One region of the Microbulbifer sp. ABM4_008 genome, then DNA from elsewhere that is predicted to be linked to it. Evidence: predicted binding sites of a transcription regulator. Region 1 holds the regulator's gene; the other holds the start of a gene.
The links. The regulator LexA, encoded in region 1, represses DNA repair genes until DNA is damaged. The targets are predictions, from matches to a motif close to ACTGTNTNTANANACAGT.

Region 1 (5,332 bases):
TCGCTACCGCCGGGTAGTGTTTAATGAAATTACCAAGTCTGCGATTCAGGAGGCCTTTAAAGATCCCGGCCGTCTGAATATTAATCGGGTAAACGCCCAGCAAGCGCGCCGTTTCCTCGATCGAATCGTTGGCTATATGGTGTCCCCTCTACTGTGGGAAAAAGTGGCCAGGGGCCTGTCTGCGGGTCGTGTGCAATCTGTTGCGGTCCGCCTCGTAGTTGAGCGGGAGCGGGAGATTCGCGCGTTTATCCCGGAAGAGTACTGGACCTTGTTTGCCGATACGGCGACGGCAAAGGCTTCCAAGCTGCGCCTCGAGGTGAAAAAGCAGGCTGGTGAGGCTTTCCGTCCTACCAACGAAGAGCTGGCAATGAGTGCTGCCAAGCAGCTTCAGTCCAGTGAGTTTGTTGTTTCCGCCCGTGACGATAAGCCAACCAGCTCCAAGCCCAGCGCACCATTTATTACTTCCACTTTGCAGCAGGCGGCCAGTAACCGCCTCGGCTTCAGTGTGAAGAAGACCATGACCCTGGCCCAGCGCTTGTATGAAGCCGGTCATATCACCTACATGCGTACAGATTCCACCAACCTCAGTAAAGAAGCTGTGGAATCTGCACGGGATTATATTGCCGAGAATTACGGCGATAAGTATCTTCCAGAAAGCTCCAATAGCTACAGCAGTAAAGAGGGCGCTCAAGAGGCGCACGAAGCGATTCGCCCGTCCGATGTTCGTATCGCCCCAAATATGTTGTCCGGGGTTGAGCGGGATGCGGAGAGGTTATACAACCTGATTTGGCAGCAGTTCGTGGCCTGTCAGATGACGCCCGCCCAATTTACTTCCTCTTCAATCGTGGTCAGCGCTGGTGACTTTGAGTTGCGTGCGCGGGGTCGAGTAATTCGTTTCGATGGTTTCCTGAAAGTTGCGCCACCGAGCGGCAAAAAAGATGAAGATCTGGTGCTTCCAGATGTGAAGGTAGGTGAAAAGCTATCCCTGCAACAGCTGGATCCCAAGCAGCACTTTACCAAGCCGCCTGCGCGGTTTAGTGAAGCGGCCCTGGTTAAGGAGCTGGAGAAGCGCGGTATCGGCCGCCCCTCCACCTATGCTTCCATTATTTCCACGATCCAGGATCGCGGTTATGTCCGCTTGGAAAACCGTCGTTTTTACGCTGAGAAAATGGGGGATATTGTTACCGACCGTCTCAGCGAAAGTTTCAAGAACCTGATGGACTACGGATTTACCGCAAACCTGGAGGAATCCCTGGATGCGGTTGCCGACGGCGATAAGGGTTGGAAGCAACTGCTCGATGAGTTTTATCAGGACTTTTCCGGGCGCCTGGAAAAAGCCCAGTCTGCCGATGCAGGTATGCGTCGCAATACGCCGACAGACACGGATATCGAGTGCACCAAATGTGGCCGCCATATGCAGATCCGCACTGGCTCCACCGGTGTATTCCTGGGGTGCTCTGGATATGCACTGCCGCCAAAAGAGCGTTGTACCAATACCATGAACCTGGTTTCTGGTGATGAGGCGGTCGATGCGGATAAGGACGAGGAAGCTGAATCCAGGTTGCTGCGGGAGAAGCGCCGCTGCGGCAAGTGCGGCACGGCTATGGATAGCTACCTGTTAGATGAGCAGCGTAAATTGCATATCTGTGGCAATAACCCGGATTGCAATGGCTACGAGATTGAGCAGGGCACTTTTAAAATTAAAGGCTATGACGGCCCCATTATTGAGTGCGATAAGTGTGGCAGTGATATGCAGTTGAAGTCTGGTCGCTTTGGCAAGTACTTCGGCTGTACCAATGAAGACTGTAAAAACACCCGCAAGCTGCTGAAAAATGGGCAGCCGGCGCCACCGAAAATGGATCCGGTTCCCATGCCGGAATTGGCCTGTATCAAAGTGGAGGATCACTATATCCTACGCGATGGTGCCTCGGGTCTATTCCTGGCTGCCAGCCAGTTCCCGAAAAACCGTGAGACCCGTGCGCCCCTGGTTAAAGAGCTGCTGCCTCACCAGAGTGAGATCGATCCAAAATACAGCTTCCTATTCTCTGCACCGACTCAAGATGACAGTGGGCGGGATACCGTAGTTCGATTTAGCCGCAAAACCCAGGAGCAATATGTTCAATCTGAGGAAGAGGGCAAGGCGACCGGTTGGCGTGCTTTTTATCGCGATGGTGGTTGGAAAGTAGAGGCCTCCACCAAGAGCACTGCTGCCAAGCGCAAGAAACCGGCAGCTAAAAAGACAGCGGCAAAGAAGTAGGTAATGAGTAACTCTTACACGATTCATGTCACTTCGGCTCTACGCAAGAGCCAGCTGTTGCTGCAACAGCCGTGGGACTTGCCTCTCCAGCGCGATGCGCTGGAAGAGGCAGCGTTGATGCAGTTGTGCAAGGCCTATCGGGCTTTTCTTGCAGAGCAGGCCGCCCAGCTTCAGCTGGGATTTGAACCGGAGTCTCCGCAGTTGATCATTGATGCGCTGGGCGTTCAGGGTAGGGCTAGTGCGGAGGCCAATGAGCTGTCCGGCCTGGTCGGCGATCCGCAGAGTTGGTTATCCCATATGCTTTACGCCTGGGAAGAGCAGCAGAAAATATCTGTGGGTGCTGATGAAAAACAGCAACAGGTTAATTTAATCCCGCTACACAACGAAGTTGCCAAGCCCGAGTTTGCACCTTTGTCCAAAGAGTTATTGCTTCAGTGGCATCGTTCTCTGAGTGAGTTGGTGGTGAGGCAGCGCGCTCACTTGGATGAGTGTTAACTAATACGCTTACTCGACCTCGGTGAACTTCTGAATAGATTCGTAATATTCCTGCGAATTTTGAAGGTTGTTGATATTAGGCGCACCTCTGCGGGAAAGTCCGCTGTCCTTTGAGTGAGTCACAATAGAGTAGTTGTGGCCCACTCGACATAACCCGCAACAGGTGCAACGTGCAAAGCAATTCACTTTTCTCTTGTGATCTCTTGAGTGGTTTAGGTAATTCTTTGATATAGCGTACTGGTAATAGACTGCCTCGAAAGTCAGGAGCCAGAAGCCCTCAAATTGGATGAATGAAACTTATCGCAAGCCTGTGGTACACTGGGCGCAAACTGTTGTGCCGTGAAGGAAAAGCGAATGTCCTCCGAAACTTTTGAAATAATCGAGCTGGCTAATGGCGATGTAGCTTTGCGTCGTGCTGGCCATAAAGAGGACCCTTTGGTAAGCATTTCTTTTTCTGCAGAAAGCCTTCAGTTTCTGCGCAAGAACAAGGTTGCTGTGGCAAGGGCTATGTTGGAAGCGGGCATTGAAGCCGTACAAAATCTAGACGATCTTGAGGCTGGTTACTTCGAGGAAGAAGATGATTTAATGCCGGTAAATCATACTATTCACTAACATCAGCGTTAGTTCGAGTCTTATCAACAGCGGCCAATGGCCGCTGTTGTCGTTTTTAGGGGCTTAAGGCGTTTGGCGAATAACCCCTACGGCTAATCCCTCAATCACAAAGTTCTTATCTCTCATATCGACTTGAATTAACTCAAAGTCATCATTTTCAGGTAGCAACTGAACGGTTGCCTGATTTCCCTTGCGGCGAAAGCGCTTCACAGTGACTTCATCATCGATACGGGCAACCACGATTTGGCCATTGCGCACCTGCTCGGTCTTTTGCACTGCCAGCAAGTCTCCATCGAGAATGCCCGCATCTCGCATACTCATACCGTGTACCCTCAACAAATAATCTGCGGGGGGATGGAAGAAGCTCGCGGGCAAGTCGCAATAATCTTCAATATGTTCGCTGGCGAGTATGGGATTCCCCGCAGCTACTCTACCCACAATCGGCAAGCCGGATTGGTGATCCGGAATTCGAATGCCTCGGGAAGCGCCGGCAACCATCTCAATGGCGCCTTTTCTGGCGAGCGCTTTCAGGTGTTCCTCGGCGGCATTGGGTGAGCGGAAGCCGAGCTCCTGGGCAATTTCTGCCCGCGTTGGCGGGTAGCCTGTTTCATCCAGGTAGGACTTGATCAGGTCGAGAACCTGGGACTGACGAGCGGTGAGATTGGTCATAGATTTACCTAGTTTTCTGTATTTATATACAGTTGCTGGAATTATATACAGATTTATTGTTCGCGCAATCCTCAGGTTTTAGTCTTTGTGAGCTGCTACATTGATGGAGAAAGCAAGGAGAGAAGAAAGCGTTGAAGGAACTGACAAAGAGGGAAAAATAATGTTGGATGCAAAAATGCCGGAAGCCTGGAGAGTGCTTCGTATTCAGTCTGAATTGGTAGATGGGATAGAGCGGCTGATAGCCTTAGGTGGTGCAGTGACAGTGTTTGGAGGGGCGAGATTTACAGAGGATAGTCCTGAATATCAGCAGGGGGTAAAGTTGGGAGAGTTGCTCGCGGCTGAAGGGATCCCCGTGATTACCGGTGGTGGGCCGGGGCTGATGGAGGCTTGTAACCGAGGGGCTTTCGGGCAGCCCGGCGCATCAATTGGGCTAAACATAGAACTGCCTTTTGAACAGGCGGCAAATCCATATCAGGACATCAGTTTGAACTTCCGATATTTTTTTGTACGGAAATTTATGTTTGTAAAACACGCACTTGGATTCGTTGGACTTCCCGGTGGCTACGGCACGTTGGATGAGTTGTTTGAAGCTCTTACCTTGGTGCAAACGCAGAAAGTGCGGCGTTTCCCAATTGTGTTGGTAGGTAAGCGTTACTGGAGTGGGTTGTACGATTGGTTGGTAGATACAGTGTTAGAGCGCGATTGTATCGATGCCAGTGATCTCGACCTTTTTCATATCGTTGATAGTGTGGAGGAGGCTGCGGCCCTGATTATGAAATATATGCAGGTGAAAGAATAATTATTCGGGTGATCTTAAAATACCGAAAAAATTTTCAAAGTTATTTTTGTTAAAGCTGCCCCCGGACTAAAAGGCTATGTCGGCTGGTGGGGTGGCGTACTTGCTCAAGTTGGCGGGAGATCAACTCCAGCAGTATTGATCTTACCGCCTGACATACTTTTCCCTGTTATTTTTACTCTTGTACCTTGCTGAGTGGAGAGCTTAGCTGGCGGGCTCTAGATCAACGAGAATGTGCTACTCTGGCGTCGATTAAACGTATGTTTTAAATGGTGGTTTGATACTTATGAGCCAGATAGATACGGTCAGCCGGATACTCGATGCAGCGGAAGTGCTGTTTGCCGAACGGGGTTTTCCTGAAACCTCATTGAGAACAATTACGAGCACGGCCGGGGTTAATCTGGCGGCAGTTAACTACCATTTCGGCTCCAAGAAAGAATTGATACAGGCGGTATTTGAACGCTTTTTAACGCCTTTCACTAACGCTCTGGAAGAAGAGCTTG
Region 2 (5,332 bases), 1.2 Mb from region 1:
CTCCTGGGTAATGATATTGCCCTGCTGCACCTCAATACGGTGTACACCGGGGAATTTTACGAGTGTGCAAGCTCCCAGCAAGCTGCACAGGAAGGCGATAGTGAGAAATCTCAGACTAGGCGGCATTCATTGCTCCATTATTCGGTTTCAAACGGCAGCGCTCACGCTGATTTCTTACAAACAGTCAGTTTAGTCTCAAGTGGAGAAAAAAAGTTCCTCCACTTACCAGTTCTGCCCTAAGTGAGCAGTACGGGGTTTCTCTGACTCCGTAGGGCATGGGATAATACCTGAAGAGTTGGCTCGCTGACAGACGGGACTCCAGGGTCGGAATCCTTTATAAATGGCCGCTGTGGGTTTGGGCAACTTCGGATAACTTTTAAAATCCTGCCGGGAAATATTGATACATGTCGAACGAAAACCAGGAATTGCGCAAGGCTGGCCTCAAGGTCACTCTGCCGCGGGTGAAGATTCTGCAATTGCTCGAAAGCACTAGTGAGCAGCATTTGAGTGCTGAGGATGTCTATAAGCTGTTGCTGGAGGCGGGAGAGGATGTCGGCCTAGCTACTGTGTACCGGGTATTGACCCAGTTTGAGAGCGCGGGCCTGGTTGTGCGCCACAACTTCGATGGCGGCCACTCTGTATTTGAGTTGGATCGAGGCGATCACCACGACCATATGGTCTGCACCGATACCGGTAAGGTTATCGAGTTCCACAATGAAGAGATTGAGGAGCTACAGCGCCAGATCGCTGAAGAGCACGGCTATGAGCTGACTGGCCACAGCCTGGTTCTGTATGTGACAGAAAAAGAGAAGTGATTCTTCCGGGTGCGGTATTCACCGCACCCTTCAAATGCTTACGCTGAGTGTTACGACTGGCAGGGTGGGGTGTAAAGCTCTGGGAACTTGCCAATTTTATCAGCGTAAAATTCCTTGAGCTTCAACAGCTCGGCTTCCAGGTTTTCACTGAATTGCGCTATCGGGCCTATGCCCACTTCTTTTTTGGGGAAGCTGATATAGCCCAGCACTACCGGCACCCTGGCGTTGCGGGCGATATGGTAAAAGCCGGTCTTCCAACGTTCCGCCAAACCGCGAGTGCCCTCGGGGGGAATAGCGATAACCAGTTCTTTGCGCAGTTTGAACTGCCTGGCGGTGGCATCCACCAGGTTGTTGGCTTTGCTGCGGTCTACGGCGATACCGCCGAACCAGCGCATGGGGCCACCCAGCGGGAAGGTAAATAGCTTGTCTTTGCCCATCCACTGCGGGGTCATCTTCAGTTTGAGTGCGGCGAGAATAAAGTAATAGCCATCCCAGTTAGTGGTATGGGGGGCGCCGATCAATACGTACTGCTTTAGTTTGAGAGACTGCTCGTCAGCTTTGACACGCCAGCCGTGCAACTTCAGTAGCACCCGTGCAACCAAGCGGAGGATTGGGGTGACAATAGGGGTGTTGAAAATCGTTCTCTGCATAACCTCGGCCGGGACTACTCATACATCGAAAAATAAGCCGCCAAGTATATGGTGACTTTAGCCGCCGCTCCCAGTCATATTTGTGCGTTTGTCCTAAATCGGCACATATATCCGACGAAAGGGGTGGTATACCGGATTGTGTGGCGGTCATTTATTGATCTACGGTATAAGATTGCTTACCAAAATGCACCATTTTTGCCCTTTGGTGACATTTGGCGCTGGAATCGTATGAAGGAGGTGGGGCTGACTCCATAGCCAGCCCGAGAGAGGGGTTGGAGAGTTAATTTCTCTCCAGCATTTCCTCGGCATGAGCCAGGGATTGGGCGGTGGGGGCGCCGCCGAGCATGCGCGCCACTTCTTCGCGGCGCTCGCCGTTGGTGAGTTCGCGCAGTGCCACAAAAACACTTTCGCCATCGCTGTGCTTCTCCACCAGGTATTGGCGGTGGGCTCGCGCCGCTACCTGGGCCAAGTGGGTCACACAGATCACCTGGCCGCTGCGGCCATTGCGGGTTTCCCCCAGTTGACGCAGCAGGCGGCCCACCACATCACCGGTGGCACCGCCGATACCCACATCCACCTCGTCGAATACCAGGGTGGGGGTGCGGGAGGTTTGCGCAGTTACCACCTGGATTGCCAGACTGACCCGGGAGAGTTCACCGCCGGAGGCAATCTTGCCCAGGGGGCGAGGCGGTTGGCCCGGGTTGGTGGAAATTAATATCTCCGCTTCTTCAAGTCCCTGGCTATTGGGCGTATCCAGCTCTTGTAGTGATAGCTCTACTCGAGCGTGAGGCATGGCCAGGTCGGCCAGCTGGCCGTTTACGGCCTCCGCCAGCGAAGTTGCCGCTTTACTGCGCAGTTTGCTGAGCTTGCCGGCAACTTTTCTGTACTGCTTCTCCAGTTGTTCACAATCTGCGGCAAGGCGATCCAGGGCATCTGGGCTGCCGATATCGTCCAGCTCTGCCTGTAACTGTTGCTGCAGAGCCGGCAGCTCCTGCGGTTGGACTCGGTGTTTGCGCGCCGCCTGGTAGATGGCGCTGAGCCTGTCTTCAACCTCGGAGAGTCGCTCCGGGTCCATCTCGAAGCGATCGATATGTCGGGAGAGGGTGGCTGCGGCCTCATCTACCTGGATGCGCGCGCTGTCGAGCATCTGTGCCACTTCCACTAAGGCCGGAGCCTGTCCGGGCATGGAGGACAGCAGTTGCAGGGCGCGGTGCAGTTGTTCGGCGATATCGCCTTCACCGCCGGACAAGAAAGCGGCCAACTGGTAGCTGCCACTGAGGATTTCCCCGGCATTGGCCAGCTGTTGCTGTTCGCTCTCGAGGGACTCTATTTCCCCTTCGCTCAAGCCAAGTTGATCCAGCTCCTTAAGCTGGTATTCCAGCAAATGGCGGCGGGCTTCGGCTTCCTCGGCGCTGTCAGCCAGGGTGCGATAGCGGCGATAGTGATCCCGCCAGGTTTTGAAGCGGCTGCGGGTCTCTGCGGCGAGTTCCTGGGCCTGGGCGTATTCATCCAGCAGGCGCAGGTGTGTTTCTTTCTTCAGCAGGGATTGGTGTTCGTGCTGGCTGTGGATATCAATTAGCTGCTCGCCGAGGGCGCGTAGCTGCAATAGCGTGACCGGTTGGCCGTTGATATAGGCGCGGGAGCGGCCATCGGCGCCAATAGTGCGGCGCAGAATGACTTCCTGCCCGGCGTCCAGCTCCTGGGACTCGAGCCAGCTGGCGGCGCTGGGGTGCTCGGCGATATCAAATGTGGCGCTGATGTCGGCGCGATTGGCGCCGGTGCGCACAAGCTCAGCGCTGCCGCGACCGCCCAGCGCCAGGCCGAGGGCATCCAAGGTGATTGACTTACCCGCGCCGGTCTCGCCGGTCAGGGTGCTGGTACCGGGACCAAACTCCAACTCCAGTTGGTCCACCAGGGTGAATTGGCTGATAGACAGATGCAGCAGCATAGAGATCGCTTGTGTCCTTGCTAATCGGCGGGCGCCCGGCCCAATTAGTGGTTATTTATACAGTATTCGTTCCCGGTTAGCTATAGGGGCGGGGCCACATTACTCTGAGGATGTGCGCTAGCGCGAAAAACCACTTGAACTGTGCGGGGATGTCCCCATATAGGCTCCAGTGCCCGAGAGACGGGCTCAACTCACATTACTGACAGAGTCGACGCGACGGAGAAAGCAGTGGCCAGAGAGCGCAGCGAAGAAGATCAGATTAAAGAGGGGGCGGAGCACGCACCAGCTACAGACGAGGGCGTTTCAGCAGAGATTGAAGACCCTTCATCTATAGAAAGCGAACTTGCCGAGGAAGCCCTGCGGGAAGAGGCCGAAGGTGCCGATGCCCTGCACGAGGAAATTATCAAGTTGCAGGAGCAGCTGGCAGCGCACAAGGATATGGCCCTGCGCGCCCAGGCGGAAGAGCAGAACGCCCGTCGCCGCGCGCAACAGGATATCGAGCGCGCGCGCAAATTTGCGGTAGAGAAGTTGCTACAGGACTTGCTGCCTGTAGTGGACAACCTCGAGCGTGCACTGGCGACGATCGATACGGCCGACGAAGCCAACAAGGCCTTGGTAGAAGGTATCGAGCTGACCCACAAATCTTTCGTTGAAACCCTGACGAAAAATGCTGTGGAAGTTGTCGATCCGGCCGGTGAGCCCTTCGACCCAGAGCTGCACCAGGCTATGACCCAGGTGCCCAACGGCGAGGTGGAGCCGAACACGGTTCTGGATGTGTTTCAGAAAGGTTATCGCCTCAATGGCCGCCTGGTTCGCCCGGCCATGGTGGTGGTCAGCAAAGCGCCGTAACGGCAGAAGTGTAAAGCGGCCTTGAAATTTAGCGGCCGGCACCAATATAGCTGACATCAAGAATTATTCGCGCGGTGTAAACAGAACATAGCTGGCAGCGCGCATCAAAAGAGGATTTTACAGATGGGAAAAATTATCGGCATCGACCTGGGTACCACTAACAGCTGTGTAGCGGTACTGGATGGTGACAAAGCGCGTGTAATCGAAAACGCCGAAGGCGATCGCACTACACCTTCTATTGTTGCCTTCACTGACGACAACGAAATTCTGGTAGGTCAGTCTGCCAAGCGTCAGGCGGTGACCAATCCCCAAAATACTCTGTTTGCGGTTAAGCGTTTGATCGGCCGTAAATTCAAAGACGACGTTGTCCAGAAAGATATCAAGATGGTTCCTTACACCATCACTGAAGCTGACAACGGCGACGCTTGGGTAGAAGTGAAAGGCGATAAAAAAGCTCCGCCGCAGATCTCTGCCGAAGTCCTGAAGAAAATGAAAAAGACTGCGGAAGACTTCCTCGGCGAGAAAGTAGAAGCTGCAGTAATTACCGTACCGGCTTACTTCAACGACTCCCAGCGTCAGGCCACTAAAGACGCCGGCCGCATCGCGGGCCTGGACGTTAAGCGTATTATCAACGAGCCGACTGCCGCTGCACTGGCATACGGTCTGGACAAGCAGGGCGGTGACCGCACTGTAGCGGTATACGACCTGGGTGGTGGTACCTTCGATATCTCCATCATCGAAATTGCCGACGTAGACGGCGAGAAGCAGTTCGAAGTACTGTCCACCAACGGTGACACTTTCCTCGGTGGTGAAGACTTCGACCTGCGACTGATCGAATACCTCGCAGACGAGTTCAAGAAAGACCAGGGCATCGACCTGAAAGGTGACCCCCTGGCAATGCAGCGCCTGAAAGAAGCTGCAGAAAAAGCCAAGATCGAGCTGTCCTCCAGCCAGCAGACCGAAGTCAACCTGCCGTACATCACTGCAGACGCTACTGGTCCCAAGCACTTGGTGGTTAAACTGACCCGCGCCAAGCTGGAAAGCCTGGTAGAAGAGCTGGTTACCCGCTC

Region 2: recN (DNA repair protein RecN) is a predicted target of LexA. The motif match lies at 3,460-3,477, and genes of this name have one in related genera.

What each region holds. Positions count from the first base shown of each region.
Region 1 is NZ_CM149970.1:1,798,372-1,803,703, forward strand. It holds gene topA (type I DNA topoisomerase) at 1-2,257, shown strand, start outside; gene ACYX4J_RS07895 (DUF6586 family protein) at 2,261-2,752, shown strand; gene ACYX4J_RS07900 (hypothetical protein) at 3,107-3,364, shown strand; gene lexA (transcriptional repressor LexA) at 3,428-4,033, opposite strand; gene ACYX4J_RS07910 (LOG family protein) at 4,194-4,832, shown strand; gene ACYX4J_RS07915 (TetR/AcrR family transcriptional regulator) at 5,116-5,332, shown strand, end outside.
Region 2 is NZ_CM149970.1:647,126-652,457, forward strand. It holds gene ACYX4J_RS02800 (outer membrane protein assembly factor BamE) at 1-126, opposite strand, end outside; gene fur (ferric iron uptake transcriptional regulator) at 405-815, shown strand; gene ACYX4J_RS02810 (1-acyl-sn-glycerol-3-phosphate acyltransferase) at 866-1,465, opposite strand; gene recN (DNA repair protein RecN) at 1,746-3,413, opposite strand; gene grpE (nucleotide exchange factor GrpE) at 3,642-4,262, shown strand; gene dnaK (molecular chaperone DnaK) at 4,386-5,332, shown strand, end outside.